Regions from separate parts of the Luteibacter anthropi genome, predicted to be linked through region 1. Evidence: predicted binding sites of a transcription regulator. Region 1 holds the regulator's gene; each other region holds the start of a gene.
The links. The regulator sigma-54, encoded in region 1, starts transcription at its own class of promoters, with help from an activator protein. The targets are predictions, from matches to a motif close to TGGCACGNGCNTTGC.
Positions count from the first base shown of each region.

Region 2: a site for sigma-54 is predicted at 3,372-3,386, ahead of flgB (flagellar basal body rod protein FlgB). Genes of this name have one in related genera too.
Region 3: a site for sigma-54 is predicted at 5,678-5,692, ahead of fliD (flagellar filament capping protein FliD). Genes of this name have one in related genera too.

Region 1 is NZ_CP077072.1:570,709-580,934, forward strand. Features, by position in the region: gene lptC (LPS export ABC transporter periplasmic protein LptC) at 1-92, shown strand, start outside; gene lptA (lipopolysaccharide transport periplasmic protein LptA) at 115-714, shown strand; gene lptB (LPS export ABC transporter ATP-binding protein) at 719-1,438, shown strand; gene KR767_RS02625 (RNA polymerase factor sigma-54) at 1,535-3,019, shown strand; gene hpf (ribosome hibernation-promoting factor, HPF/YfiA family) at 3,143-3,493, shown strand; gene hprK (HPr(Ser) kinase/phosphatase) at 3,652-4,554, shown strand; gene rapZ (RNase adapter RapZ) at 4,575-5,456, shown strand; gene KR767_RS02645 (PTS sugar transporter subunit IIA) at 5,496-5,888, shown strand; gene KR767_RS02650 (HPr family phosphocarrier protein) at 5,881-6,150, shown strand; gene ptsP (phosphoenolpyruvate--protein phosphotransferase) at 6,182-7,951, shown strand; gene KR767_RS02660 (hypothetical protein) at 8,458-8,748, opposite strand; gene KR767_RS02665 (hypothetical protein) at 8,745-9,077, opposite strand.
Region 2 is NZ_CP077072.1:2,893,319-2,903,544, reverse strand. Features, by position in the region: gene flgF (flagellar basal-body rod protein FlgF) at 1-528, opposite strand, end outside; gene flgE (flagellar hook protein FlgE) at 592-1,818, opposite strand; gene KR767_RS12610 (flagellar hook assembly protein FlgD) at 1,839-2,489, opposite strand; gene flgC (flagellar basal body rod protein FlgC) at 2,503-2,916, opposite strand; gene flgB (flagellar basal body rod protein FlgB) at 2,913-3,332, opposite strand; gene KR767_RS12595 (chemotaxis protein) at 3,480-4,397, opposite strand; gene KR767_RS12590 (methyl-accepting chemotaxis protein) at 4,678-5,985, shown strand; gene flgA (flagellar basal body P-ring formation chaperone FlgA) at 5,985-6,680, shown strand; gene flgM (flagellar biosynthesis anti-sigma factor FlgM) at 6,785-7,090, shown strand; gene KR767_RS12575 (flagella synthesis protein FlgN) at 7,087-7,530, shown strand; gene KR767_RS12570 (EAL and HDOD domain-containing protein) at 7,594-8,862, shown strand; gene KR767_RS12565 (alpha/beta hydrolase) at 9,853-10,226, shown strand, end outside.
Region 3 is NZ_CP077072.1:2,907,815-2,918,040, reverse strand. Features, by position in the region: gene fliF (flagellar basal-body MS-ring/collar protein FliF) at 1-633, opposite strand, end outside; gene fliE (flagellar hook-basal body complex protein FliE) at 670-999, opposite strand; gene KR767_RS12680 (sigma-54 dependent transcriptional regulator) at 1,080-2,498, opposite strand; gene KR767_RS12675 (PilZ domain-containing protein) at 2,885-3,463, opposite strand; gene fliT (flagellar protein FliT) at 3,490-3,786, opposite strand; gene fliS (flagellar export chaperone FliS) at 3,783-4,199, opposite strand; gene fliD (flagellar filament capping protein FliD) at 4,222-5,589, opposite strand; gene KR767_RS12655 (flagellin N-terminal helical domain-containing protein) at 5,729-7,162, opposite strand; gene flgL (flagellar hook-associated protein FlgL) at 7,499-8,692, opposite strand; gene flgK (flagellar hook-associated protein FlgK) at 8,695-10,226, opposite strand, start outside.

The DNA.
Region 1 (10,226 bases):
TGGACGGCGTCGGCATGCGCGCCAACCTCGATACCAAGCATTTGGAGCTCCTCGATGCAGTCCACACCGTCTACATGCCGCGCAAGCGCTAAGGCCGTCCTCGCGGCGTTCGGCGTGGCGCTCCTGGCGAGCGGCGCCGCCTTTGCCAAGCAGTCCGATCGCCAGCAGCCGATCAACGTCATCTCGACCTCGTTCGACGGCACGCAGCAGCAGCCCACCGACAAGAATCCGGGCCATGTCATCTGGACAGGCAACGTCAAGCTCACCCAGGGCACCCTGACGGTCACCGGCAACAAGGCCACGGGCTATCTGGATGCCGACAACCAGCTCATCCGCGTGGTCGTGGACGGTAACGCCCACATGCAGCAGCAGGACGAACAGAACCTGTGGATGCGCGGCAACGCGAACAACATCGACTACACGCCCGACAACGGCGACGCCAAGAACACCTCCAGCGGCATCGCCGTGCTCACGGGCAAGGCGCACGTCGAGAAGGAAGTCGACCCGGCCGATCGCAAGAAGCTCAACCAGAGCAACGGCGACAAGCTCACCTACAACACCAACACCAGCACGATGACCGGCGAAAGCAACGGCGCCGAACCCGTGCACATGATCTTCCAGCCGAAGCAGCAGCCCGCGCCTGCGCCTGGTGCCGCCCCGGCCAAGCCCGCCACGCCGCCGGCTGCTCCGGCCGCACCCACCAAGAAGCCCTGACACGATGCTTTCAGCCCAAGGCCTGCAGAAGCGCTTCCGTGCGCGCCAGGTGGTCCGCGATTTCGCCTTCTCCATCCGCGAAGGCGAAGTGGTGGGCCTGCTCGGCCCCAACGGCGCCGGCAAGACCACCTGCTTCTACATGGTGGTGGGCCTGATCCAGGCCGACGCCGGCGAGATCAAGCTCGACCAGCAGGACATCACCGGCCTGCCCATGCATTCGCGCGCCAAGCTCGGCATCGGCTACCTCCCGCAGGAAGCCTCGGTGTTCCGCCGCCTGAGCGTGGCGGACAACATCATGGCCGTGCTCGAACTGCGCGAAGGCATGACGCAGAAACAGCGCGAAGACGAACAGGAAAGCCTGCTCGACGAGCTGAAGATCACCCACATCGCCGAACAGAAGGGCATCAGTCTCTCCGGCGGTGAGCGTCGTCGCGTGGAGATTGCCCGCGCACTGGCCGCGCGCCCGCGTTACATGCTGCTCGACGAACCGTTCGCAGGCGTGGACCCCATCTCGGTGGGCGAGATCCAGCGCATCGTGCGTCACCTGAAAGAACGCGGCATCGGCGTGCTCATCACCGATCACAACGTGCGTGAGACCCTCGGCATCTGTGACCGCGCCTACATTCTCAACGACGGCGTCGTGCTATCGCGCGGCACCCCGCAGCACATCCTCGCCGACGAAAAGGTGCGCGAGGTGTACCTGGGACGTGAATTCCGGATCTGATCCTGCACCCTTCCGGCCAGAACACCCCTGTAAGGGTGCTGGCCGGGTGCCACGCAAGGGGTTACGATGGCTTCGGCACCCTGAGCATTGCAAGGCATGAAACCCGGACTTCAGTTTCGCCTCCATCAGCAGCTGACGCTGACCCCGCAGTTGCAACAGGCCATCCGCCTGCTGCAACTGTCGCAGCTTGAGCTCGAGGCCGAACTCCGCCAGATCGCGGAAGGCAACCCCCTGCTCGAGTTCGCCGAAGACGCCGAACCCGAAGCGGAAGCCACCGTCGAGGAAGGTTTCCAGGCCAACGATTTCAGCGTGCGCGACGACACCTCGTCCAAGTCGACGAAAGAAGTCGACTCCGCCGCACCACCTTCCGACGAACACACGCCCGAATGGGGCGACGACGATCGTTTCCATGGTGAAGGCGGCGACTACGCCGGCGCGCCTTCGCGTGCCTCCGGCAGTGGCGACGACGACGGTTTCGAACCGCAGAACGCCGCACCGGAAAGCCTTCAGCAACACCTGGCGTGGCAGCTCAATCTGTCGCAGTTCACACCGCGCGATCACGCGATCGCCACGGCAATCATCCACGCGCTCGACGAAGACGGCTACCTGCGCGACGGTGTGGATGCCGTGCATGCGGCGTTGCCTGCCGAGTTAGGTGCCACCGCACAGGAAATCGAAGCAGTACGCCAGCGCGTGCAGCGTTTCGATCCCACCGGCATCGCCAGCCTCGATCTTCGCGACTGCCTGTTCTGTCAGCTTTCGCAGTTCGCCGACGACACGCCGCATCGCGATCTCGCCATGCGCATCGTCAACGACGAACTGGAACTGCTCGCACGCAACGACATCCCGAAGATCGCGCGCAAGTTCAAGGCGCCAGAAGACGAAGTAGCCGCCGCAGCAGCACTTATCCGCACGCTCGATCCACGCCCCGGTGCGGCGCTGGATGCCACGCCCGTGGAATACGTGGCACCCGATGTCTACGCACGACGCGAGAACGGTCGCTGGCAGGTCAGCCTCAATCCCGACGCGCAACCGCGCCTGGGTCTCAACCAGCATTACTGCGGTCTCATCGCCCGTGCACGCGGCGACGATGCCACATGGATGAAGGGCCAGTTGCAGGAAGCGCGCTGGTTGCTGAAGAGCCTGCAATCACGCGCCGAAACGCTGACCAAGGTGGCCGAAGCCATCGTTCGCCGGCAGAGTGCCTTCCTCGATTACGGCCCGGAAGCCATGCACCCGCTGGTGCTGCGCGAAGTGGCCGAGGAAGTAGGCATGCACGAGTCCACCATCTCGCGCGTCACCACGCGCAAGTACATGCACACACCGCGTGGCACGTTCGAACTGAAACACTTCTTCTCCAGCGGCGTGGCCACGGAGGATGGCGGCAGCGCGTCCGCCACGGCCATCCAGGCGATGCTGCGCAAACTCATCGGTGGGGAGGACCCACGCAAACCGTTGTCCGACCAGGCGCTCGCCGAAGAGCTTCACGGTCGCGGTATCCAGGTGGCCCGGCGTACGGTCGCCAAATACCGTGAAGCACTTCGCATACCCAGTTCAAGCGAACGCGTGCGCGCGGGTTGAACCGGCACGGGGAACCCCAACAGAGGTAATACGGTCTACCGAAAAGATGCATTCCGGGAATGACACACCGTCATTCCGATCTCGCCGCCGGCGAGGCGGCAACCTCAGCAAGAAGGAGGCGTCATGCAAATCCAGATCAGCGGCCAGCACATCCAGGTCACCCCCGCCCTCCGCGAACGCGTGGAGCAGCAAATCGGCCGCTTCGAACGCCTTTTCGACAACATCACCGGGTTAGACGTGGTGCTCTCCGTGGACAAGGCCGAGCACAAGGCCGGGGGCACCCTGCACTGCTCGGGAACCCGCCTGCACGCCGAGGGCCATGCCCGCCTCCAGGACGGCACCATCAGCGACCGCATGTATGCCGCCATCGACGAGATGGTGACCAAGCTCGCCGATCAGCTGAAAAAGCACAAGGAAAAGCTCAAGGACCACCATAACGCCGAGGGTCGGGAGGCCCGCGCGGCGGTGGAATGAGCCCAGACAGGTCCCCCCGGGCACCCCGGGCGGACCCGCACCACGCTTGATGGCACAATAGGCAGGCCGGCGCCCATGCGCCGGCTTCGTCTTCCTGATGGAACCTCAGCGTGGAACGGCTCACCGCCAGACAACTCTTCGACGGAGTACACGAGCGCATGGCGCTGCGCTGGGCCGCCGGCATGCGCGGCGAATCGCGCGTCCTGGAGCCCAACGCCAAGCAGAGCCGGCGCCCGTCGCTGGTCGGCTACCTGAACGTGATCTACCCCAACAAGGTGCAGATCATCGGTACCGAGGAGCTCAACTTCCTCGACGGTCTGGATTCCCGCCAGCGCTGGGAAGCCATCCACAAGATCGCCGCCTACCAGCCCGCCGCGCTCATCGTCACCAAGGACCAGTCCGTCCCAGCCGACCTGCGCGAGGTAGCCGAGGAAACCGACACCCCGCTGTGGCAGAGTACCAAGCGCGGCCATGAGCTGCTGACTTACCTGCAATACCACCTGGCCCGCACGCTCGCCCCCCGCATCACGCTGCACGGCGTGTTCCTTGAGGTGTTCTCCATCGGCGTGCTGATTACCGGCGAACCAGGCTCGGGCAAGAGCGAACTGGCGCTGGAACTGATCAGCCGTGGCCATCGCCTGGTGGCCGACGATGCCACCGAATTCACCCTGATCGCCCCGGACGTCATCGACGGCGCCTGTCCCGAACTGCTCCAGGACCTCCTGGAAGTGCGCGGCCTGGGCGTGCTGAACATCCGCGAGATGTTCGGCCACACGGCGGTCAAACCGTCCAAGTACCTTCGCCTGGTCATCCACCTGAAGCCGCTGCGCGACGGCGAGGAAACCGATGCCATGACCCGTCTCACCGGCGACGTCAGCCGGCGCAACGTGCTGGACGTGGACGTACCCAAGATCACCATCCCCGTCGCCCCCGGCCGCAACCTCGCGGTGCTGGTGGAGGCCGCCGTGCGCAATCACGTGCTCAAGAGCAAGGGCATCGACCCGGCGCAGACCTTCATCGACCGTCAGGCGCACCAGATGCGCCGATTCTCCCCGTGGTGACCGACGTGAGCGAGTCCGTGATGCAGCCCATCGTCGAGCCCGACGCCATCCACCTGGTGGTGCTCACCGGCATGTCCGGCGGCGGCAAGACCGTGGCCCTGCGCGCGCTGGAAGACCTGGAGTTCTACTGCGTCGACAACATGCCGGCCGAGCTGATTCCCCAGCTCGTGGCCGCCGTGAGCCAGGGCGAGCATGGGCCGCGCCGTCGCATCGCCGTGGGCGTGGACGTGCGCAACCGCCGCAGCGACCTCCAGCGCATGCCTCACGTGCTGTCGGAGCTGTCATCCATCGGCGTGCACGTGCACCTGATCTTCCTCGACAGCCGCGACGATGTGCTCATCAAGCGCTACTCGGAAACCCGGCGCCGCCACCCGCTGGCCGCCGAACGGCTGTCCCTGGCCGATTCCATCGCCGAGGAACGCCGCCTGCTGCGCCCGCTGGTGTCCATTGCCGAGAAGGTGATCGACTCCAGCGACCTCAACGTGCACCAGCTGCGCCGCCTGTTCGCCACGGGCTATGCGGCCGCCAGCGACGGCACCACGATCCTGTTCGAATCCTTCGCCTACCGGCGCGGCCTGCCGCTGGACGCCGATTTCGTCTTCGACGCCCGCTGCCTGCCCAACCCGCACTGGGACCCGCGCCTGCGGCCGTTCTCGGGCAAGGACCTGCCCGTGCGTGAATTCCTCGACGCCAATCCGCTGGTGGACGAGTACTATGTCGATGTCGCCCGGTGGCTCGATACATGGCTGCCGCGCTTCGAAGGAGACGACCGCAGCTACGTCACCGTGTCCATCGGGTGTACGGGCGGTCGCCACCGGTCGGTCTACCTGGTAGAGCGGCTGGCCCGGCATTTCCGTTCCGAACGCGGCAACGTACTGACTTTCCATCGCGAGCTAGAGTGACACCATGACCCATCCCCAGTTACAGCGAGCATCCGGGCGATGAGCGTCGGCGTCCTCCTCATGACCCATGAAGCGGTCGGCAAGGCGCTGATCTCGGCCGCCCACCACGTCATGCCCAAACTGCCTCTCACGGTCGATGCCGTCGAGGTGCCGCCCAGTGCCGATCCCGACGTGATGCGTGGCCTTACGGCCAAGCACGCCCGCGATCTGGACACGGGCGAAGGTGTGCTGGTGCTGGCCGACCTCTATGGCGCCACGCCCTGCAACATCGGCCTTTCCCTTGGCGAACTGGGGGTTCGCCTGCGCTGCGTGTCCGGGCTCAACCTGCCCATGCTGCTGCGCGTACTCAACTATTCGGAAAAATCGCTACCCGAACTGGCCGAGATCGCGGCCACCGGTGGTCGCGGGGGGATCTTCATCGATCATGCTTGAACAGGACATCACCGTATCCAACCGCCTGGGGCTGCATGCCCGGGCGTCCGCCAAGCTTGTCCAGCTCGTCTCCAGCTTCAAATCGACGGTGCACCTCATCAGCAAGGGACGCGAAGTCAACGCGCAGAGCATCATGGGCGTCATGATGCTGGCGGCGGGCCTCGGCACGCCGCTGACCATCCGGGCGGAAGGCCCGGATGCCGAAGCCGCCCTCGCTGCCGTGGTAAAGCTGTTCAACGACAAGTTCGACGAAGGCCAGTAACCATGCGACACGACATTTTCGAGAGGCCTGCATGAGACATGTGCTGACCGGTACGCAAGCCGCACGAGGCATGGCCCTCGGACGGGCGCGTCTGGTCCAGCCGAGCATCTTCGCGGTAGACACCCGGATGCTCGACGAGGCCGAAGTCGGCCCCGAAATCGAAAGGCTGCACAAGGCCCTCGATACCGCCCGCACCGAGCTGCACGAACTGCGCGGCAAGCTGCACGGCGCCCTCGCCCGCGAAGTGGGCGACTTCATCGACGCGCACAGCCTGCTGCTCGATGACGAGGAACTGCTTCGCGGCCTCGACGAACTGGTTTCCGTTGGCCATTACACCGCCAGCGCGGCCCTGAAGATGCAGCGCGATCGCCTCGCCGCCGTCTTCGACGCCATGAACGACCCCTACCTGAAGAGCCGCGGCGAAGACATCGACCAGGTCATCGGACGGGTCATGACGGCCCTGCAACAGCAGTCCAGTCGCGAAGAGCGCAAGATCGCCTCGCGCGTGGGCGAAATCGTGGTGAGCGATACGGTGGCACCCGCCGATCTTGCCAGCATGGCCGGACAGGGGCTGCTGGGCGTCATCGGCAGTGCCGGCAGCGTGTATTCGCACAGTGCGATTCTTGCGCGCAGCTTCAACCTGCCCATGCTGGTAGGCACGAAGGATGCCCTGGCCACGATCAACGACGACGACCTCGTGCTGATCGACGCCGAGAACGGCGAAGTCATCGTGCACCCCACGGCGCAGGATCTCACCCGTTACCGCCAGTGGCAGCGCCAGGCGGCGGCCGAAGGGCGGCGTCTCGCTGCGCTCGCCTCCGCGCCGACGCTTACCCGCGACGGTGCCCATATCCGTCTTTATGCCAACGCGGAAATGAGTAGCGATATTACGCTCGCCCGTGCGCGTGGCGCTGATGGCGTGGGCCTGTACCGTTCCGAATTCCTGTTCCTTCGCCAGCGCGGCCTGCCTTCCGAGGAAGAACAGTTCGTCGCCTATCGCGATCTCGTACTCGGCATGGGCGGCCAGCCGGTCACCATCCGCACGCTCGACCTCGGCGCCGACAAGGCCGATGCCGCGGGCCTCGCCATTCGTGGCGAAGACAACCCGGCACTGGGCGTGCGAGGCATCCGCCTGTCGCTGCGTTACGCGGATATCTTCAGCGTGCAGCTGCGTGCCATCCTGCGTGCAGCCTGTTATGGACCGGTGCGCGTGCTGATTCCCATGGTCACGCACGTGGGCGAACTGATCTCGGTACGCACCCTCATCAAGAAGGCGCGCGCCGAACTCGCCGAGCAAGGCCAGGAACTGCCCGAGCGCCTGGACATCGGTGCCATGATCGAAGTGCCCGCCGCCGCCATCGGCATCGGCCCCATCCTCGAAAAGGCCGACTTCCTCGCCATCGGCACGAACGACCTCGCGCAGTACGTGCTCGCTGCTGATCGCAACAACGACGCGCTTGAAGGCATCTACGACCCATTGCAGCCCGCGTTCCTGCGCCTCATCGCGCATGTGATCGCGGCCGGCCGTCGCGCAAAGAAGCCCGTCAGCCTCTGCGGCGAAATCGCAGGCGACACGCAATTCACCGCCCTGCTCCTGGCCATGGGCCTGGAAGAATTCAGCATGCACCCGGGCCAGCTGCTCCAGGTACGCGACCGCCTCGCGTCCCTCGACTGCCAGTCCCTGCGCCGCGCGGCCCCTGCACTATTTCGCTCGCACACTCGCGACGACGTGGAAGCCCGCCTGCTGGAAGTCATCCAACGCCAGACCGAATGCCCCACCCAACAAGCCATCCCCCTGTAGGAGCGCGCCTCGCGCGCGACCGGTTGGAATGGTGTCGCTCCGTAGTAAAGCGGTCCTTGTGGTGCGTCGCTTCGTAGGGAGGGCTCGCCTTCCGGCCTCGCACTCGGCGCGTGAGCGTGGCGGCGAACGAGGCGACGGGTGCGGCCCTTGGCGCTCCGGCCTGCGGTGTCCCTCGGGAAAGGAGGAGCCGCTGCGCGGCTCAGTGTCTTATGGCTTCGCCCCTTCGGGCCCGGGGAGCGGGCGGGGTTTCCTGACTCGGCCTCCGTGCCTCGGCAGGAAAGGCCGGCCATCCTGGCCGGCCCCGCTACGCGGCCTTTTCCGCCCACTCCCCTCACCTCCATCAAGTCGCGCCAAGGGCCGCCCCCGCCGCCTCTACCGATCTCACGGTGATCTTGTAGGAGCGCGCCTGCGCGCGACCGGTTGTCGCGAAAATTTTCATCATTTGCGATACCTCGGTCGCGCGCAAGGCGCGCTCCTACAGGGATACGGTGTCGTCAGGCGCATCGCTACCGCGACATCCCCCAAAGCCAGACCGCCCCCAGTGACGCACCCACTAACCCCGCACTCGCCGCTTCAAACACCATCCCCGGCCATACCTCCCGCGGCAGCAAACACCCATGCGCCGCCATATCCCCCACGGCAAACGACCCGGCGATAAACGCCACAAACGACAACACCGAAAATATCCGCGCCCCCGTCGCCAGCGAACACCTCTGGCCATAACTGCTCATGTAGACAAGCAGGTTCACCACCAGCAACACCAGCGCCACACCCACTTCCCACAGCCCCACGATCATTTCGCCCCTCCTAAGGCACGCACCTCGTCCCACATACGCCGCACGTTCGCCTGCCTGGTGCATTGCAGGCCCATGCGATACAGCACGTTGACGCCGGACATCGCCCTGGCGACGCACCGCTGATTCGGCAACTCGGTTTCCGCCATGTATTCGGTCAGCACCGACTGCATCGCCTCGGCATACGCCTGCCACGCGGTCGCGTCATTCATCAACGTATCCATGCTGGCCTCGACATTCAGGCCAAAGCTCCCCTCGCCGAGGACGCCTTCGTCTTTCGGATCACTCATCTCGTTGGTTTTCCCTAAAGCGCCGCCTTCCGAGCGGGGCACGCCAAGGGCCGTGCCCCTCATCGACTCGGGCGACGAGATCTCACGAGTCCCGCGTTTTGTCCGGTTTTCTCACGAGCAGGGCGCTACGCGCCGGGTAGGACGGCAGCGCCAGAAACAGTGAGGAATCAGGACGAACGCGGGCGTTAGCCGCGTCCTGACGAGCGTTTAGGACGTCCCTGGACCGTCCGGGACAGACGGTGGGTGTGAGAATGCCTTAAGATTTGGCACAGCCATAATCAACTCCTAAGCGGTTGGTTTGGTCAGCGGGCGGAGGTGTTGACGCACCTCCGTTCCGCGTCTTTCTCGATACGTCGAGCGATGGTTGTCTGCCGAGCCATCAACGAACGAGCAGACAACGCGCACACCGTAGCAAATTGCGGATGCGTTTGGGTATGGAAATATTCTCAAAAATCACCCCCGTCGTTCCTGCGCACGCAGGAACCCAGCGCCTCGGTTTGCCAGTAAGCGCGATGACGTTGCATCGGCTTTGGCGCCGATCGTTTCGATATCCATCCAGCGCCACGCAATCCCTGTAGGAGCGCGCCTTGCGCGCGACCGGATGCATCGAAACGATGAAGATGTTCGCGACAACCGGTCGCGCGCAGGCGCGCTCCTACACGACAGTAGTTACGCCAGGTTAGCCGTGAGGAGGCGCCGGTCGCATCGGCGATCCATCGTGCGACACCGCATCCCTGTAGGAGCGTGCTTGCGCGCGACCGGTGGTATCGAAACGATGATGGTGTTCGCGATAACCGGTCGCGCGCAGGCGCGCTCCTACACGACAGTAGTTACGCCAGGTTAGTCGTGAGGTGGCACCGGTCGCATCGGCGATCCATCTTGCGACACCGCATCCCTGTAAGAGCGTGCTTGCGCGCGACCGGTGATATCGAAACGATGATGGTGTTCGCGACAACCGGTCGCGCGCAGGCGCGCTCCTGCACGGCAGTAGCTACATCAGGTTAGTCGTGAGGTGGTGCCGGTCGCATCGGCGATCCATCGTGCGACACCGCATCCCTGTAGGAGCGTGCTTGCGCGCGACCGGTGGAATCGAAACGATGATGGTGTTCGCGATAACCGGTCGCGCGCAGGCGCGCTCCTACAACAAGCTGCCGCGACGTGTGGAGAGGCGGCGGGGGCGGCCCTTGGCGC
Region 2 (10,226 bases), 2.3 Mb from region 1:
GCTTCCGTAGCTGAGCTGGTCGTTGCCGGGGTTCACCAGCTTGATCCGGTCCGTGGTGGCAACCGCGGCCGGCGTATCGCCGAGCGGCACCACCGAAATCGTGCCGTCCGTGCCGATCCGCACACTGGAAGCCTGCGGAATCGAGATCGGACCACCACCGCCCATGACGGCATTGCCACGGGCATCCGTCAACAAACCGTCGGCATCGATGCGCAGGTTGCCCGCACGCGTATAGCCTTCGTTGCCGTCCGGGCCTTGCACCGCGATCCAGCCGTTGCCCTGCACGGAGATGTCCAGGTCATTGCCGGTGGCACTCTGCGTGCCGCCAGTAGTGTCCCAGCCCATGCCCTGGGCCACGCCGTTGATGCGCGTCTGCAAGCCGTCGCCCTGCACCGGCATGCTCTGGAAAGCCGACAATTCGGCCTTGAAGCCCGTGGTGTTGGCGTTGGCGAGGTTATGCGCCACTTCGGCCTGGGCACGCATGATCTGCGTGGCACCGGTCATCGCGACGTAGACGGAACGATCCATGGCGGATTCCCTGCTGGACGGGTGGGGCCCGGGCGCGGATCACTCCGCACCCGGGCCGCCGGCTTAGTTGCGGATGTTGATGATGGTCTGGGTGAGCTTGTCGTCGGTGGAGATGACCTGCGCGTTCGCCTGGTAGTTGCGCTGCGCCTTGATCATGTTCACCAGCTGGGCCGTGAGGTCCGCCGTGTTCGACGATTCGAGCTGGCCGGACTGCACCTGGCCCACATCACCGGAGTTGGCCACACCACGGATCGGCTGGCCCGATTCCGCCGACGGCACCCAGTTGGTGTCGTTGAGCTGGCGCAGGCCCTGGTTGTTCGAGAAGGTGGCGATCGCCAGCTGGCCCAGCGGAATGGTGGCGCCGTTGGAGTAGATGGCGTTGACCGTGCCGTCCTTCGCGACGTCGATCTTGGAGAACTTGCCGGCCGCATTGCCATCGTTGCTGATGGCCGTGGTCGCGAACTGGTCGCCGAACTGGGTGACCTTGCTCATGTCCAGCGTGAGGTTGATCGGCGCCGCGCCCGGGTTCGGCGACACGGCACCGAAATTGAGCTTGCCACCGGCCGGCGTGGTGATTGCGCCACCTGCGCTGAATACCATCTGCTGTGCCGTACCCACCTCGGTACCGTCCACGGTCATGTGGGCAGCCCACGTGTTCGGATTGGTGGCGTCCTTCACGTAGTAGACGTTGACGGTATGCGTCGCGCCCAGCGAGTCGTAGGCCTGGAAGGTCGAGAAATTGTTGTATGTGGCGTTGTTCTTCGGATCGAACGCACCGCCGGTCGGCGCCGTGGCGCTGGACTGCAGGTTGGCGGTGATGCCGATGTTCGCGCTGGCCTTGGCCGGCGACGCACCGGTGGTGATCTTGAGATCGGTGAGCGTGGAGATGTCGAAGGTGCCGCCGGCGGTAGGCGGATACACCTGCACGTTCTGGCCCGTGGCGTTGACGATGTTGCCGTTGTCGTCCGGGTGGAAGTTGCCGGCGCGCGAATACGAATAGCCCGAACCGTCGCGCAGCGTGAAGAAGCCTGCACCACTCAGGGCGAAATCGTAGGAGTTGCCGGTCTGGGTCAGGGCGCCGTCGCCGAACTGCTGGGCGATGTTGGTCACGCGCACGCCGCTGCCGGCGGCCGTGGCCGAGAGGTTTTCGCCGGCCACCGAGTAGACCTGCGAGAACTCGGCGCGCGAGCCCTTGTAGCCCACGGTGCTGACGTTGGCGATGTTGTTCGCGGTAACTTCCAGGTCGGTGGACGCCGCGTTGATGCCGCTTAGGGCGATATCGAATGGCATGGTGGATTTCCTCGCTGTACTTACAGGACTTGTGCGATCTGGCTGAGCAGGGCACCGCCGAAGCCGGCCACCTGCACGTACGTACCGTCGGTGCCCGAAGCACCGACGCCTTCCACCTTTCCGCGAACGAAGGTATCGATCGCGTTGCCGCCGGAAGTCGCGGACATCTGGTACACGCCGTCCGGCAGCTGCGTGCCGTCGTCGGACTTGCCGTCCCAGCTGAACTGGGCGAGGCCCGCATCCGGCTGGCCGAGGGAAATGGTGCGCACGACGTTGCCGGCGCTGTCCTTGATCTGCACGTTCACGTAGGTGCCCGAGTTGGGCACGTTGACGGCGCCATCCATTTCCTTGTTCGTGAGCTTGCCCGCCGTGGAGGGCACGATCACCTGATGGCCGACCAGCGCCGATGCACGCACGAACTGGTCGCCCGTGAGGTTCTTCGACAGGCTGTCGAAGGACTGCTGCAGCTCCTGGGTGGCGGCCACCTGGGAGAACTGCGCCATCTGCGCCACCATCTGCGTGGAATCCATCGGCTTGGTCGGATCCTGGTTGGTCATCTGCGTGACCATGAGCTTCAGGAAATCCGACTGCGACAGCGTCTGCTGCTGGAGCTGGTTGGAAGACGACTGATTGGAGCCGTAGCTGTTGTTGCCGCTGACCGCATCGACCATGACTGGTTACCTCTTATTTGCCCAGGTCCAGCGTTTTCTGCATGAGCTGCTTGGCGCTGTTCATGACTTCGACGTTGTTCTGGTAGGAACGCGACGCGGAGATCATGTTGACCAGCTCGTCGACCGGATTGACGTTGCTCGAATAGACGTAGCCGTTGGTGTCGGCCATCGGGTTGGCAGGCTCGTAGCGCGACTGCACGGGGGCCTGGCTTTCGGTGACGCCCATGGCGCGCACGCCCGCGTTTTCCATCTGCCCGTTGACCTGCTGCTGCACGGCCGAAAACATCGGCTGCTTCGCGCGGTAGGCCGTGGCCTCGCTGCTGGACACGCTGTCCGCGTTGGCCATGTTGCTGGCGGTGGTGTTGAGCCGCGCCGACTGCGCAGCCATGCCGGAACCGGCGACGTCGAAGATATTGAGCAGGCTCATGAGCTGGATCCTGTGATGGCGAGGCGCATGGCGTGGATCTGCCCCGTGATGAAACTGAGGGACGCCTGGTAATGGATGGCGTTGCTGGCGAACTGCGCCTGCTCCACCTGGGTGTCCACGGTGTTGCCATCCATGGTCGGCTGGGTCTCCACGCGGTAGGCGAGCTTGTTCGCCTCGTTCATCGCGAAGGCGGAGTTGCCACCGATATGGCCGTCCGAGGTGGCGCTCATCGACAGGCGATCGCCGTCCTCCGCTCCCGTGGCGACGCTCAGCACCTTGCGGAAATCGAGGTCGCGGGCGAGGAACCCCGGGGTGTCGGCGTTGGCGAGGTTCGATGAAATGACCTCGGCACGGCGCTGGAACACGCCCAGTGCCTGCGCGTGTACGCCGAATAGCGGATCCTTGTTGTCGATCATGGCGCTGCCCCTCTCGTTAGACCTGGCCCGAGGGCTTCAGCAAGAGGCGTGCCATGAACGAAAAACGGCGCCGTAGCGCCGTTTACAGGTGAACAGGATGGGCTTGTGCCGGAATTCCGACGCCCGTCAGGCGACGGTGGCCCGTCGTCAGGTCGGCAACAGGTCCAGCACGGCCGAGGCCAGCACGTCGGGCTGGAACTTGGCGATGAAGCGGTCGGCGCCCACGCGGGCCACCATCGCCTCGTTGAATACCCCGCTCAACGAGCTATGCAGCAACACCTTCAGATGACGCAGCTGGGCGTCCTCGCGGATGGCGCGGGTCAGGGCGTAGCCGTCCATCGACGGCATCTCGATGTCGGACACCACGAGCGAGACCTTCTCGGCCTCCGGTCCCATCGCCAGCGTGCGCAGCAGGTCGAGGCCTTCGCTGCCGTCCTTCGCCACGATGCATTCCAGGTCGAGCTTGCGGAACAGGTCCACGAGCTGGGTGCGGGCCACGAGCGAATCGTCCACCACCAGCAGGCGACGGTTTCCCGCCAGGTGGACATGGGCCGCCTTCTGCACCCGCTCGGAGATCTCCACGGTGCGCGGATCGACGCTGGCCAGCACCTGCTCCACGTCCACGATGGCAATGAGGTCGCCGTCCAGGCGGGTCACGGCGTTCACGCGGGAGCCATAGCCCAGGGCCGGCGGTGGGGCGGCCATCTGGGCGCCGTCCACGTGGATGATGCGATCGACGTCGGACACCAGGAAGCCCTGCACCGAGCGGTTGAATTCGGTGACGATGAGATGTGCGCTGTCCACGGCGGCCAGCGGCGGATAGCCCATGGCGGCGGCCAGGTCGATCACGGGAATGGTATGGCCGCGATAGTCGAAGCTGCCCGACACCAGCGCGTGCATGCTGGGCATGCGCTCCAGCCGCGGGCGGCGCAGCACCTCGCGCACCTTGAACACGTTGATCCCGAACGCCTGCCCGTCACCCAGCCGGAACAGCAGCATGGCCACGCGGTTGTGGCCCGCGAGGCGGGTAAAGGTTTCGACGGTGTCGAGGAGCGGTCGGGCCATGGAGTGCAGGTGACGTTCGATGGGGTCAGATCCGTATCGGCCGGTGCCGGCCGTTCTTTACCTGTAGGAGCGCGCCTTGCGCGCGACCGGCTGAGGCCGGGTCATGCACGCTCGCCAATACCTGCCTCCCCCTGTGCGCGACAGGGTCATGCCTCACCGCTGGAAACGGTCGCGCGCGAGGCGCGCTCCTACAGGGGTGGGGATGGCACGGGTATTGCTTGACTCAAGTCCGAAGGCCCGCGACCGATGTAGTGGGCGTCCTATGGAAAAGCGAACCACTATGTCCCTGCTCTGGAGTCAGCACGTCCGCCTTCTTGCCCAGGCCGCCGCCAGCGGCGATGCCGCGCGCGTGCGTGCGCTGGCCGCGCAGTATCCGGCCGCCGCCAACGCCCTGGGGGCCCTGCTGAAGCCCGCGGAACCGCGTACCGCACCGGCCACCACCATCCAGGCCATCGAGCAGCAGGGCATGGTGCTCACCAGCGCCCAGGCGCTGGGCGTCACGCTGCAAGACCTCGGTGGCGCGGTGGAAGGCGCCCGCGATGCCGCCGGTCGTTTGACGGAGGCCGGCGCCAGGATTTCGACGGCGATCGACCAGGCGCGCTCCGGCATCAACGGCATGACCGATGCCGGCAACCAGGGCCAGTCCACCGCCGGCGAACTCGATGGCCAGCTGCGCCTGCTGCGCAGCGCCCTGTCGGGCATGAGCCGCAACCACGCCCAGTTCTCCGAATACTTCACCGCCATCCGCAAGCTGACGGCCTCGGTGCAGGACATCGCGCACCAGACCAACCTCGTGGCTCTGAATGCCGCCATCGAAGCCGCCCGTGCCGGTGAAGCCGGCCGTGGTTTCGCCGTGGTGGCCGACGAGGTCAAGCAGCTGGCCGAGAAGACCACCCAGGCCACCGCCGAGATCGACGACGTGACCCGGGCCGTGGGCGAATTCTCCGGCCAGCTCGACGAGGCCGTGCAGAACAGCCTGCGTCGCCTCGAACAGACCCAGTCCGGCATCGCCGGCATGCAGGCCTCGCTGGGCCGCGTGGACGGCGCCGTGCGCTCTGCCCGCGAAAGCCTGGATGCGGCACGCGACGGCATGGGCAACCTGCAGGAACGGATCGGTGGCGTGCAGGCCGCGCAGTCCGGCCTCAACCGCACATCCAACGAAGCGCGCCGTCAGGCCGACGCCGCCGCACGCTCCGCCGTGCTGGCCCATCGACTGGGGCTGTCACGCCTTGAAACCGAAGGCGAGCTGGACGTCGCCACGCTAAGCCAGATGATCCGCGAAGCCAGCCAGGGCCTGCGCTACGCGCTGGAACTGTCGGCCCGCGATCCGGCTGGTCTCGACCGTCGCTGGCTCGACACCACCCCGCTGATGCGCTGCATCGACCAGCTGCGCTCGCGTCGCGGTGACGCGTCGGCCGATCCGGTGCGCGCGGCGGGCGAGCGCTTCTCCGCGCTGGCCTCCCAGTACGCCCTGACCCTCGGCGAAGGCCGTCACGCCGACGCTTCGCACATGCTGCCCAACCTCACCCGCGAACTGGATGCCATCGTGCAGGGCCTGTCGTCGGCGCTCGCGGAGCGTGCCGCCTGATGTCCAGCCGCCCGGCCAGCTCCATCGCCGCCCTCGTCGTCCTGTGCTGCGCGCAGGACGCGCTGGCGACGACGCAGGAAGCGGTGCGCTCGACGGCGGTGTCCTGGTTACAGAACAACCGCACGCTGCCCGGTGCGCGCATGACGGCCGAGGCGGATTCTCTCGACAGCCGCCTGCGACTGGCCGATTGCGCCGCCCCGCTCCAGGCGTCCCTGCCCGGCAATCGTCCGCTGGGCGCACGGGTCAGCGTCATCGTGCATTGCCCCGTGCCCGGTGGCTGGACGGTGCGCGTGCCGGTCAAGGTAAAGATGTTCACCAACGTGCTGGTCACCAGCCGCCCTCTGACTCGGGGCGACGGCATCGGTGCCAGCGACGTGCATAGCGAAGAGCGCGATGTCGCCAGCCTGGCCTACGGCTATATCGCCGGCCTCGACCAGGTGGACGGCCGCGCGCTGGCCCGCCCGTTGAATGCAGGCACCGTACTCACCCCCGGCATGCTCGCCGGCCGCCAGGCCGTGCGCGTGGGCGATGCGGTGAGCATGGAGGCCAATGTCGATGGGGTGACCATCCGCGCCGAAGGCGTGGCCATGGGTGCCGGGGATGCCGGAGCGCGCCTGCGGGTGCGTAACGCCTCGTCCGGCAAGGTGCTCGACGCCGTGGTCCGTGGGCCGGGGGTCGTCACCGTCCTGCCATGAACGAAATCCCAATTCCGTCACACTTCACCGCCTGAGCCCCGTTAAAGTTTGCCTCCGGATCGCCGATAAGCCATTCGAAGGACACCCGTTCCGAGGAAATACCCATGACCAACACCATCAAACCCGGTCTCCAGCCACAACAGCCCCCGGTGCAGCTGCGTTCGCAGAATGCCCAGGCAGGCTCGGCTGGCCAGGCACAGGGCTCCACGGCGGTCCGTCCCAGCGACGACAGCGTGAAGATCACCGACTCGGCCAAGGCGCTCGACGCCGCCAGCCGCGGTGACGGCATCGACACCGCCAAGGTGGACGCCATCCGCGCCAAGCTGGCCGACGGCACCTACAAGCCCGACGCCCAGGCGATCGCCAGCAAGTTTCTTTCGATGGAAGGCCAGCTCGGCGGCAAGGTATGACCGACTCGCACGCCTCCGACTTCGACGCAGCCCTGCGCGCCGTCATGGACGAACTCGCCCATGAAGTGGACACGTTGCACGCTACCCTGGTAGACGAGCGCATGGCGCTGGACCAGGGCGACGCGCCGTCGCTTGAAGTCGCCGGTCGTGCGAAGAGCCATTCGCTGGATCGCATCGAGAAACTCGACGTCGAGCGCCGCCACCTGAGCGATGCCGCCAACGTCGACTCGCTCAACGATCCACGCTGGTCGCATACCATCGACCGCCTGCTCGAATGCCGGCGGATGAATGAAGTCAACGGCCGCATCGTCGGCCAGCGCATCGGCCAGGTGCGCCAGGCGCTCGCGCTGATTTCCGGCGACGCCCAGGGTGGTGCCACCTACGGTCCCGACGGGGCCGCACGGATAAAACTCCGTTCCGCGACGCTTGCACAGGTTTGATGTCGCCGAATCAGGGATAATCTTTCCGTCAAGCACTCACCGAACGGCGCACGACCCAGATCCATGGCAGCGAACCCCCAGCCGAACGCGGTGAACGACGACGGAATCCTTCCCATCGTTCGTATCCCGATCCTCGACCGCAAGCAGGCGTTGTTCGCCTACGAGCTTATTTTCCCGCGCCCCGCCGGCAGTGACATCGATGCCGCCGCGCATGCGCATACCCAGGCCACGCTGAGCGCCATCGCCGATGGCAGCCTCAAGCGACTGGTGCGCGACAATCGTGCGTTCCTGCATATGTCGCGCGATCTGCTGCTTTCGCACGCCGACATCCTGCGGCACAACGCGCGCATGGGCGCCAGCATCAGTGCCGACGTCGGCCTCGACGACCAGTTGCTCACCCGCCTGCGCGAGCTGAAAAGCCAGGGCTGCCTGTTCATGCTGGAAGACTTCAACCTTCCGGTCGATCCCGAGCGCCGTGCAGGCGTGGATGCACTGCTGCGCATCGTGCAGTTCGCCAAGGTAGCGGTGGATCATCGACACCCCGTCGCTGCCCGGGCGCACATGGATTACGTGCATGCGTTCGGCGTCAAGGTGATCGTCACCGGCATCGATACGCACGAGACCTTCATCGACTATGCCGACCAGGATGTCGACGGCTTCCAGGGCAAATACCTGCTGCGCCCCGAGCGCGTGGACATGCCCCGCCTCACGCCGAGCAAGCTCGGCGTGCTGCGCCTCATGGGTGCGCTGCAGGATGAAAACAACGGCCCGGTGGAACTGGGCAAGATCGTGCGCGACGACGCCATCCTCAGCTACAAGCTGCTGGGTTGCGTGAACTCGGCCTATTTCGCCCTGCCCCGCCAGCTGAAGTCGGTGGAACAGGCGGCCGTGTTCTTCGGCGTGAACCGCATGCGCAACTGGATCTTCACCATGGCCGTGTCGGGCATGGACGAACGTCCGCCGGAGCTGCTACGCCTGGCCCTCATCCGCGCGCACATGTGCGAGAAGCTGGCCCGCAGCGTGAAGCCCGAGCTGCAGGAAATGGCTTTTACCGCCGGCCTGTTCTCGTTGCTCGACACGCTGATGAACGTGTCGATGGCCTACGTGCTGGAACACCTTCCGCTCGCATTGGAAATCCGCGAGGCACTGCTGGAAGGCGTCGGCCCGTTCGCTCCGCTGCTCGACCAGATCCGCCACTGGGAACAGGGCGAACTGGAAGGCGAGAACGAACTGGACGCACAGCACCTGCAGACCATGGCCTCGATCTACCACGAGGCTGCCGGCTGGGCAGACCACGTCTACGCATTCGCAGACGGCTCGGCAAACGACTGAATCCCGTCGTTCCTGCGAAAGCAGGAACCCAGTGCGGTGCGATGGGTTTTCGCCTGAGGCTACCCTGCGCAAGAGCCGATGATGTGTGGTCGTGCTTGCTGGTGAACCGGGGCGCTGGGTTCCAGCTTTCGCTGGAACGACGGGCTATGACGCTTGCACGCCCCTGCCTATCCCTCACGTCGTTCCTGCGAAAGCAGGAACCCAGTGCGGTGCGATGGGTTTTCGCCTGAGGCTAACCTACACAAGAGCCGATGATACGTGGCCGTGCTTACTTGCGAACCGGGGCGCTGGGTTCCAGCTTTCGCTGGAACGACGAGCTGTGACGCTTGCCCCCCCTGCCTATCCCTCACGTCGTTCCTGCGAAAGCAGGAGCCCAGTGCGGTGCGATGGGTTTTCGCCTGAGGCTAACCTGCACAAGAGCCGATGATGCGTGGTCGTGCTTGCTGGTGAACCGGGGCGCTGGGTTCCAGCTTTCGCTGGAACGACGGGCTGTGACGCTTGCAATCCCCTGCCTATCCCTCACGTCGTTCCTGCGAAAGCAGGAGCCCAGTGCGGTGCGATGGGTTTTCGCCTGAGGCTAACCTGCACAAGAGCCGATGATGCGTGGTCGTGCTTGCTGGTGAACCGGGGCGCTGGGTTCCAGCTTTCGCTGGAACGACGGGCTGTGACGCTTGCAATCCCTGCCTGTCCCTCACGTCGTTCCTGCGAAAGCAGGAACCCAGTGCGGTGCGATGGGTTTTCGCCTGAGGCTAACCTACACAAGAGCCGATGATGCGTGGCCGTGCTTACTTGCGAACCGGGGCGCTGGGTTCCAGCTTTCGCTGGAACGACGGTTGGGCATGCACTTTATTGCCCTGCATCGCCACGTTACCCGGCGGCGATCAGCGACAGCCTGCATCGTATTGATCCCACTGTGTCGCTGAGCTTCCAGCGCTAGGTTGTGATTCCACCGCGCGAGCGGTGGCTATCGACCACGCATGGAGCGCGCTCATGAAAAAAACCCTTCTTTTCCTCGCATTGTCCTGTGTATTCCCTGCTCATGCAGGCACGGCACAGCCCACCGGTGGTTCCCAGGCGCTGACCTGGGGCGCATGTGCACCAGGCAAGGGAACCACGCTGACACCCGAACTGCTCGCACGATTCGACTGCGGCTGGCTCAACGTTCCCTACGATCACCAGGCATCGGCATCACCAACCGTACGCATGCCCGTGCTGCGCGTGCGCGCGGCACGACCCGCGATTCGCGAAGGCACGATCTTCTACCACCCCGGAGGCCCCGGCGCCGATCCGATGTCCTCGCTCATGAAACTGGCTCAACGCTGGGGTTCGATCGATGTCACGGACCCTGACCTCGGCGACCTGAA
Region 3 (10,226 bases), 2.3 Mb from region 1:
CAGGCCCGGCACGCTGGATGCGATGAGATGCACGATGGCGGCGACCTGGCCCTGATCGAGCTGGCGGCCCGGATACAGAGTGACCACGACCGACGCACTGGCCGGCTTGTTGTCGCGGATGAAGGCCGAGGGCTTGGGCATCGCCAGGTGCACGCGCGCGGCCCGCACGGACTGCAACCCGGCGATGGTGCTGGAAAGGTCGCTCTCCAGCATCGACTGGTAACGCGAACGCTCCGCCATGTCACTCATGCCGAACGGCGAATCGGCCTGCGGAAGATTGTTGTTGGCCGTGCCCTGCGGCAGGCCCTGCCCGGCAAGCTTCAGTCGCACGCCCGCCACGTCGGCGGCCGGCACGAAGATCGAGCTGCCATCAGCGCTCAGCGTGTAAGGGGTATTGCCTGCCTGCAAGGCCTGGGTGACGGCAGCGGCATCCTTCTGCTCAAGGCCGCCATACAGCAGGCCGTAGTTCGGCGAACGCGACCACAACACCGCAGCGATGCCGATGGCGACCGCGCCGGCGATGCCCGCCAGCATGAACAATTGACGCGCCGCCGGCGTCTGCGCAAGGGACTTCAACGAGTCCATGCGCGTGGCCTTGCCGCTTTCCGTGGTAGCTACGCCGTTATCAGCCATGGTTCGGGCTCAATCCTGTGGTGGGGCTCATTCGCGTCAGATCGACAGGTTCATGATTTCTTTGTACGCATCGACGAACTTGTTGCGTACTTCGGTCATTGCGCGAAACCCGAGGTCGGCGCGCTGTCCCTGGATCATCACCTGGGCAAGATCGATCTTCGGATCGCCCCGTTCGAAGGCGTTGGAAAGTTGACCCGCCTTCTCCTGGGACTTCGCCACACCGTCAATGGATTGCTTCAGCAGGTCGCCGAAGCTGCCCTTGGCGGTGGGCTCCGTTTCCCCAACCCCGCGTATCGCGGGCATTTCTGTCTGCGAACTGATGCGGCGCATCTGGACGAGAAGGTTGTTGACATCGATCGTGGTCATGACGGTTTTCCAACGCGGTATCGGCTTTGCGTCACTCGATGCACGAGGTGTGCCAACCGAGGCCGATGCGGCCGGATGCGTCAGCCCGCCTGCGCGGTTTCCGACAGGCCGTACTTGCGCAGCTTTTCCACCAGCGTCGTACGCTGTACGCGAAGCAGCTTGGCCGCATGCGCCACCACGCCGTTGGCAGAATTGAGCGCCTGGCGGATCAGGCCGATCTCGATGCCGGCCAGGTGATCCTTGAGGTCGAGGCCACCCTGCGGCAACACCGACGGATCGCCTTCACCTGCATAGGTAAAGGTCTCGGTCACTTCCGGCTCGGCTTCCATCATGGCGATGAGGGCCGCGCCGCTCACCTCTTCCACCGGCTGCGCACCACGGTACTTCTCCGGCAGGTCGACGGCGCGGATTTCGCCGTGCGGCATGAGGATGGCCATGCGCTCGACGAGGTTCGACAATTCGCGCACGTTGCCCGGCCAGCCGTGGCGGCACAGGGCCGTCATGGCACCCGGCGAGAAACGCACCGACGACAGGCCACGCTGCACGAGACGCTGGTTGAATTCGCCGATGAGTGCCGGCAGGTCTTCCAGGCGCTGGCGCAGCGGCGGCATTTCCAGCGGGAATACCGAGAGGCGGTAATAGAGGTCTTCGCGGAAGCTGCCGTTCTCGATGGCGCCTTCAAGGTCACGATGGGTCGCGGCGATGATGCGCACGTCGCAACGCTGCGGACGGTTGCCACCCACGCGCTCGAACACGCGCTCCTGCAACACGCGCAGCAGCTTCACCTGCATCGGCAGGCTCATGTCGCCGATCTCGTCGAGAAACAGCGTGCCGCCCTCGGCCATCTCGAAACGGCCCTTGCGGCTGCTGATGGCGCCGGTGAAGGCACCCTTCTCGTGACCGAACAGTTCGCTTTCGAGCAGTTCGGCCGGGATCGCGCCGCAGTTGATCGCCACGAACGGCTTGTCGCGGCGCGGGGAGCATTCATGGATGGTGCGGGCGACCAGTTCCTTGCCGCTGCCGGATTCGCCCAGCACAAGCACGCTGGAATCGAACGGTGCCACCTGGCGGATCAGTCCGTTCACGCGCTGCATCGGACCGGACTGGCCGACCATGCGCAGGCTGGCCGCCGGCGGCTGGATACGCGATTGCAGGGCACGCAGGGCTTCGGACAGGCGCTCGTAGCGCAGCGGCACGTCGATCAGTTCCACGCTCTGGCTGCGCGAGTCGTCGGCGATCAGGGCGGTGGCAAGCGGGGAGTCTGCGGCGACCAGCATGGGCAGGTCGCGGCCGTTGCGGCCCAGCGCGGCGACATGGCCTTCGAGCTCGGCCTCGTCTTCCACGGTGCCGACGAAGATCCCGCGCCAGCTCTCGGCGGTGTCCGCCGCTTGCAGGCGGCTGGCCAGCACCGGGCGGTAGCCGAGGAAGGCAAGCACCGACATGATGCCATCGGCACGGGCGCGATCGGACTCGACAACCAGAAAGTTGGACGACTTCATCTTGTTACCCCTTGGGACGTTGGAGCGAAGTCCGGACTCCGGAAGGAGCCCCCTGCCGACTTCAGTTGCGGGATAACAATCAAGGAGCGTGCCAACGTCGGAATTCCGCCGCACGACGACGTAAATTCACGTCACCGTTCACACTTACATGCGATCGCAAAATCCTTTTCGGCAGGGTGTGAAATCGCGCCGGGGCGCGCTCGCGTCAATGCTGACGACACGCGTCACGAATGTGACGCAGGAGGCCATGCGACGTTTTGCCGACACGTGACGTAAAAGGTCACCTGTAGGAGCGCGCCTTGCGCGCGACCGGCAGAAACGTCACGTCGATGGCTCACAAAGCCTTGTAGGTCGCGGCATGACCCGGTCGCGCGCGAGGCGCGCTCCTACAGGGATTCCGGTGTGTCGGCGGGGCGGGACTGGGCCCTGGCCTCGGCCACCTGGCGGCGGTGCTGGCGGAACACCAGGCGCTCGATGCCGTCGCGGACGGCCTCGGACAAACCTTCGAATCCTATGAACCCACGACCATCCGACGGACCCGGCAGGCGTACGCCCGGAAGTTCCAGCGGCAGCGCACGGCAGGCATCGAAGTGCAGTCGCAACATCACGCCCTGCCCCACGGGGGGCAGGCCGTCCCAGGGCAGTACGGCGCCGATGGCGTTGAAGCGCAGCGACAACCGTGACGGCAGGCCCGACTGCGGCAGCAGCAGCCGGTTGACGATTTCCATGAGTACGTTGAGCTTGGCGTCGAGCCGGCCCACCTCCTGGCTCAGGGGGCTGTCTTCCTCGCCCGTCTCGGTGCGGCGCTCCATCAGCGCCGACACCGCCACCAGCACGCTGGTGTTGCGGTCGTTGATCAGCGCCAGTTCGGCCGGATCGGGACGGGCCGCGATATCGCAGATGGCGTGGAACCGTGCATCCCACGCGACACGATCGGAAAATGCCTGCCAGCTTTCCTCGCCCATTCGCCCCTCCCGCCCAGGTGTCCGCTTCAGAGCGAACTATACGCGGCCACGGCCTGGCGCGAGCGGCGATGCGCGTCCCACGCGGCAGCGGCCTCGTCCCGGGCGGCGGACACCAGGTCGGTAATCAGGGTATCCAGCAGCATGATGGACTTCAGCGCCTCGACCGTTTCCGGTGCCTGGCGCATGGGGCCGGCATGCAGCACGGTATCGCGCTCGGCTTCGAGCGAGGTCATTTCATCCCAGCGCGATTCACTGGCCGCCTCGTGCATGGATTCGGTCAGTTCGAGCACGCGGTGGATATCGCAGCAGGCCACGTCGTTCATGGCGTGCCACCGGCGACCTGGCGGGCCTCGACGGGAATCGCCACCCAGGTCTCGCGGATCTGGCCGATCAGACGGGACACTTCATCGAGTGCCGACTGATCGTTATGCAGGTTGGCGTGCAGCAGGCGACGGCTCATGTAGTCGTAGAGGTTGTTCAGCTGCTCGACCAGCGGCGTGTCCATCTCGGGATTGAGGCCCGACTGCAAGGCACCGACGATTTCGATCGCCTTGGAGATGGCCTCGCCCTTGCCTGCGATGTTGCCGGTCGCCATGCAGCCACCCGCGAAGCGGATGCGTTCCAGCGCGCCGTCCATGAGCATCGTGACCAGTCCATGGGGATCGGCGTTCTCGACGCCGCCCTGGATATGCACCTGCTGGTAAGCGCCAGCGCCGCGGGAATAACCGTAAGACATGGTGATTGCGTCCTCGATGCGATCAGCTGGACTTGGTAAGCGCGGTGAACTGCTGCGCGATGTAGCTGCTGGTGCTCTGCAGCTTGGTCATCAGGGTGTCCAGCGCGGTGTACTGCTTGGTCAGGCGATCGGAGTAATCGGACATCTGGCTGTCCAGCGCGGTCTGCTGGTCGGCCAGGTCCTTCTTGGTCTGGTTGAGGTTGGCGATGCGCTGGGTGACGATGCCGTTGGAACCGGTCCAGCTGGTGATCATCTTGTCCAGCGACGGGCCGATACCGTTCGCGCCGCTCAACAGGCTCTGCACGCCCGTGGGGTTGTTCGTGAGCGCATTGGTGAGCTTGGTGGAGTCGAGCTTGAGCGTGCCATCGACCTGGAAGGACACGCCCAGGTCGCTGAGCGAACCGACCGAGCCGTTGCCGGGCACACGCTGCCCGATCAGGTTCGAGATCTGCGACTTGATGGACGACACCGTGGCGTCGCCGATCAGCGCGCCCACCTGCTGGTTGGTCGGATCGTACTTCGTCAGCGTCTGGTACGTGCCGATGAACGAGTTGTACGCGTTGACCAGGCTGGTCATCTGCGAGGTGACCGTCGATGGATCGTTGGCCAGGGTCACGGAGCTGGGGCCGGTCTTCGCCAGGGTGAGGGTCACGCCGCTGATGGCGCTGGTCACCGTGTTGGAGGCGCTGGTGGCCGGGGTGTTGTCGATGGTGAACTTCGCGTCCTGCGCCTGGGTCGTGGCCTTGGCGGCATCGGTGGCGGGATTGAAGTTCAGCGCGGCCAGGTTGCCGTCGCCGCCACTGGAGGTCACCGTGAAGGCATTCGCCGCACCCGTGGCACTCGAGGTCAACACCAGGTGGGCGCCGTCAGAGCCGTTGATCACCGCCGCAGTGACGCCCGGATTGTCCTTGGCGTTGTTGATCTTGTCGGCAACGTTCTGCAGCGTGTTGTTCGTGCCGTCGAGGCTGAACGACATCGATTTGCTGCCGACCGCGATCGTGAGATTGCCGGTACCCACGGCGGACTTGGAACTGGCATACGCCTGGGACGTCGTCTTCTGAGCAACCGCCAGCTGGGTAACATTGATATTGAAATTGCCAGGCTTGGCCGTGGCGTCGGCACTGGCAGTCAGCACCGTGTTGTCACCGATGGTGATCTTCTGCGAGTTGAAGGCGCTGCCGTCGGTAAAGCCCTTGAGCGCGTTCTGCAGGGAAATCAGCGCTGAGTTGAAATTGCCGACCGCTGAAATCTTGGTGGTGTTGTCCGACGTCTTGGCATCGAGCGCCTTCTGTGGCGCAGCTTTCTTGAGGTTGACCAGGTTACTGACGATCGTTGGAACGTCAATGGAGCTGGAACCCAGGTTGACGCCGTTGCTGCTGTTGGTGGCCATGAGGCTTCTCCGTTGAAGACGCCTCACTGCCCGGGGCGCCAATTTGTCGACGGCGGACCCCTTCCGGAAGCCCGCCGCCCACAATTAAGCAATTACCCTGCCAACCCCGGGGGTACCCGGGGTGGCCGTGCTACCGGGCTTAGCCGAGCAGCTTGGTGATGATCTGCTGGCTCTGGTTGGCGGTGGCGAGCACCGACACACCGGCCTGCTGCAGGATCTGCGCCTGGGACATGTTCGCCGTTTCCTGGGCCATGTCGGCGTCCGTGATGGCGGACTTCGATGAGGTCAGGTTCTGCGAGATGTTCTGCAGGTTCGAGATCGTCGAGTCGAAGCGGTTCTGCACCGCGCCGAGCTGCGAACGGAGGCCCGAGACCGACTGCAAGGCAGCGTCGATGCGGTTGATGGTGGCGTTGGCGTCGTCGACCGTCTTCACGTCCGAATTGGCAAGGGTGGTGGCGGTGGAGACACCGTAGGCCTGGCCGGTCGTGGAAATACCCAGCTTGGTGTCGGCGGCCGAACCTGCCTTAGCCTGAATCGTCATGGCCTGCGAAGAAGCAAAGGCCAGCGAGCCGTCCTGCTTCACGTAGGCATTGATGCCCTTGCTCGACTGGGAGTTGATGGCGTCGGCCACGTCCTGCATCGACTTGAAGGTACCCACGATACCGATGGTGTTACCGCCGACCGAGATATTCAGGTCGCCGGCAGCCAGCGTGGTGCTGGTGGCGGCGGCGATACCGGTGGAGGCCGTCGGCACCGGGGGATTGGTACCAGTGGGCGGCGTGTAATTTGCGATCTGGAGCGGCTGGCCGGTACCCGTCTTGGCGCCAGCAAACGCCACTGCACTCGCACCGCCATTGATCGCCAACTCACCAGTGGAGCTATTGATCGTCGCGACGTTCGAACCGGCGGCCTTGTTGATCGCAGCAGCCAGATCGCTAACGTTAGTGAAGTTACCGGTCACGCCGACTGCGGTACCACCGCCGACTGCAACCGTGAGATCACCCGTCCCGAGACTCAGGCCAAAAGTGGACGGTGCGGCGATTGAACCGGTAGCCAGCTGACCAATCTGATTGGCTTTCATGCCCGTATTCAGGTTCACGCCGATCGTCTCACCCGTGTTGGCACCAACCTGGAAGCTCAGGTTCTGGGCCGAACCGTCGAGCACCTTCATACCGTTGAAGTTGGTCTGCGTGGCGATACGGGTCACTTCCGACAGACGCTGCTGCACTTCGGCGTCGAGCGCGGCGCGGTCGCTGTCCGAGTTCGACGCGTTGGTCGACTGCACGGCCAGTTCGCGGATGCGCTGCAGGTTGTTGGTGACTTCGTCCAGGGCCGATTCGGTGGTCTGCGCCAGCGAGATACCGTCGTTGGCGTTGCGGACTGCCTGGTTCAGGCCGTTGATCTGGGTGGTGAAGCGCGTGGCAATGGCGAGGCCGGCGGCGTCGTCCTTCGCGCTGTTGATGCGGTTGCCCGACGACAGACGCTCGATGGCCGAAGACAGCTTGGTCTGCGACGTATTGAGGTTGCGCTGAGCGGTCAACGACATGATGTTGGTGTTGATGGTCAGAGACATGGGATGTGATCCTGATTTAAGCGGAACCGAAATGCCGGAAAGATGCGGCGTAGTCCGGCGGGGTTCCGTTGGTGGAGCCTTCCGCCTCAGAGAGGTTTACGGCCGGCCGGGAAGAAACTTGAGGACTTTTTTCTGCCAGTGAATCCACTTCTTGTTGACCGGGCCCCAGCAGGATTGCCCCGCCCAGCCGCTGTCAGAGGGTGTATCGGCACCTCCCCGCCCGGGTTTAGGGGAATTTTCACGATTTCCGGCAGGTTTATCTGACCCATGGTCCAGATAACCAAAAAGGGCGGCCCGACAGGCCGCCCTTTATTCGTTGCATCCTCAATAAAGCGATTATTTGAGGTAATTGAACAGGGTCAGGTTCTGCAGCTTCACATAAGCCTGCTGCGCCGCGTCCAGGGCTACCTGCTGCTGGCTGAACTTGCTTGCCGCGCTCGCGTAATCCAGTTCGGTCAGGTCGGACAGCGTGCTCTGGTATTGCAGGCTGGTATCGGCACCGATGGACGTCTGCTGGTCGAGCACGTTCATGCGCGCACCGATCTGGGTGATCGTGTTCATGAAGTTGCCCTTGGCCTGGTCCAGGCTCATGAGCTGCCCGTTGAGCTGGTTATTCATGGCCGGGCCGCCGCCCGGTGCTTCCAGTGCATTGATGATGCCGGCCACGGTCGAGAACACATCCTGCGACGACGAGGGTGTCACCGAGAACGAGTCGCCGGTAGCCGGCGTGCCGGTGATGTTGAGCTGCACGCCCTTGAACTGGATGGTGCCGCTGTCGCCTGAATACGTGCCCGTCACTGGCGGTGTAGCCGGATTGGCAACATCCTGGATTTCGTAGGTGGTGGGCGAAGTGAACTTGATTGAATAATTCTTGTTGTCCCACGCTGACGCGTCCGTCACCGAAGTACTGCCAACCACAGCCGTACCTGTATTCGTCGTCGCGGCGGTGGTCACAAAGGTGCCATTGCCGCCCTTGATCGACATGAAGACAGAGTTGCCGTCGTCACCCGTGGCAACCTGCATACCCGGCCCCGCGGCGACCATGCGCTGCCCCTGGTCGCCGCCATAGCTGACGCTGAGATCGCTGATCGTAAAGGGCTGCGAACCGGTGCGCGTGCCGCCGAAGATGTATTCGCCCTGCCCGTCTTTCGTGTTGGCCAGTCCGACCAGCGCCTGCAGGTTCTGCCGCAGTTCGGCCGCGATGGACTTGCGCGATTCGTCGGTCTGCGGGGCATTCATGCCTTGCAGGGTCAGCGTGCGGATGCGGTCCAGGATGTTGTTGGCCGAGTCCAGCGCCTGCTCCTCGGTACCCAGGCGGTTGTTCGCCGACTGGATATTGCGGGTGTACTGGTCGTTCTGCGCGGAGGCCGACGAGACGTCCACGGCGCGCGCGGCCGCCGACGGGTTGTCCGACGGCGACTGGATGGCCTTGCCGTTGCCGAGCGAAAGCTGGGTCTGCGAGAGCTGGTACTGGCGATCCAGCATGGCATTGACGGCCTGCTGCTGCCCCCATGAAGTCGAGATACGCATGATCAGCCTCGCACCGCGGAAAGAAGGGAATCGAAAATCGTGTTCGCCGCGTTGATCACCTGCGCCGAGGCCGCGTACGCCTGCTGGAAACGGATCAGGTTGGCCGCTTCCTCGTCCAGGTTCACACCCGACAGGTTCTGCTGCGCCGACGTGGCGTTGTCCAGGATCGTCTGCTGCGCATCCTGCGCGGTGTTCGCCGCCGAACCGGCCGTGCCCACCTGGGAGATCAGCTGGCTGTAGGACTTGCCGACCGTGGTCACGCCATTGTCGAGCACACCTTTGTTGGCCACGTCCGCCATGGCGAGCGCATTGCCGTTGTCGCCGCTGCCGGAGGTAGCCGGTTTCACATTGAACGTATCGTTAGCGGCAGGGGCCCCCGTGAGCTTTAGGGTCCAGCCGTTGCCGGTGATCGTCGTCGGGTCGGTATAGTTCTGCGGCGCGCCGCCGTCGACCGTATAGGTCGTCGGCGAGGTGAACACGATCGACACCGGCTTATTGAAGTTGGGGTCGGCGTTATTGGTCACCGTGAGGTTGCCCAGCTTGCCCGAGCCCGTATTGCTGGAACCCTTGGCCGCACTGAGCGGGCCGGACGCCGCGATCTTGTTCGTATCGCTGATCGCCACGCCGATGGACGAGGCGGCGTTGCGGGTGGGCTGGATCTGGAAGCTATCACCTGCCTGCGGCGTGCCGCTGGGGATGGTGATCTTCAGCCCGTCGATGACGATGGGATCGGCCGACGTACCCGTACCGGTGGAAGGCACCGTGACGCCGGCCGTGGTGGTCACCGACCACTTCGTACCGTCGTAACGCATGATGTAATCGGAGCTGCCCAGCTTGCTCACGTCGGACACCGTGGCTGCGACCTGCGCATTGCCCTTGTTCGAGGTGCTGTTGTACACCGACGGATCGCCGATGGAGAAGAAATCGCCGCCCGGGTTGCCGTTGAGGTCGATACCCTGGGCATGCTGCTTGTTGAACGCGCTCTCCATCGCAATGGCCGCGCGACCGAGCTGGTTGCGTGCCGGGTCGAGTACATTGGTACGAAAGTCGATGGCCGCACCGAGCGAGCCGGAGCCCAGCTGCGTGCTGATCACCGCCCCACCCTCGCCCAGGATCTCCAGGCGCGAGGAATCGTACTGGTTGGGCGCGGTGGACAGCTGGGTAAAGCTGGTGCCGCTGACCAGTGGCTGGCCGTTGCCGATGGAAACCGTCACCGTGTGATCGCTGCTCTGGGTCACGCTCACACCGACGATGCCGGAGAGCTTGGTGATCGCCTGGTCGCGCGCGTCCAGCAGGTCGTTGGGAACAGCGCCACCTGAATAGGCCTTCTGGATCTGACCGTTGAGGTCGGCGATGCTCTTCGACAGGGAGTTGACGTCATCGACGCCACTGCTGATCTGCTGGTTGGTCTGCTTGTCGATCTGCTGGAATTGCGACGACAGCGAACGGAACGTCGAGACCAGCGAGTTGGCCTTGCCGATCAGCGCCTGTCGGCTGGCCGTATCGGTGGGGGCATTCGCCACGTCGCTCACGG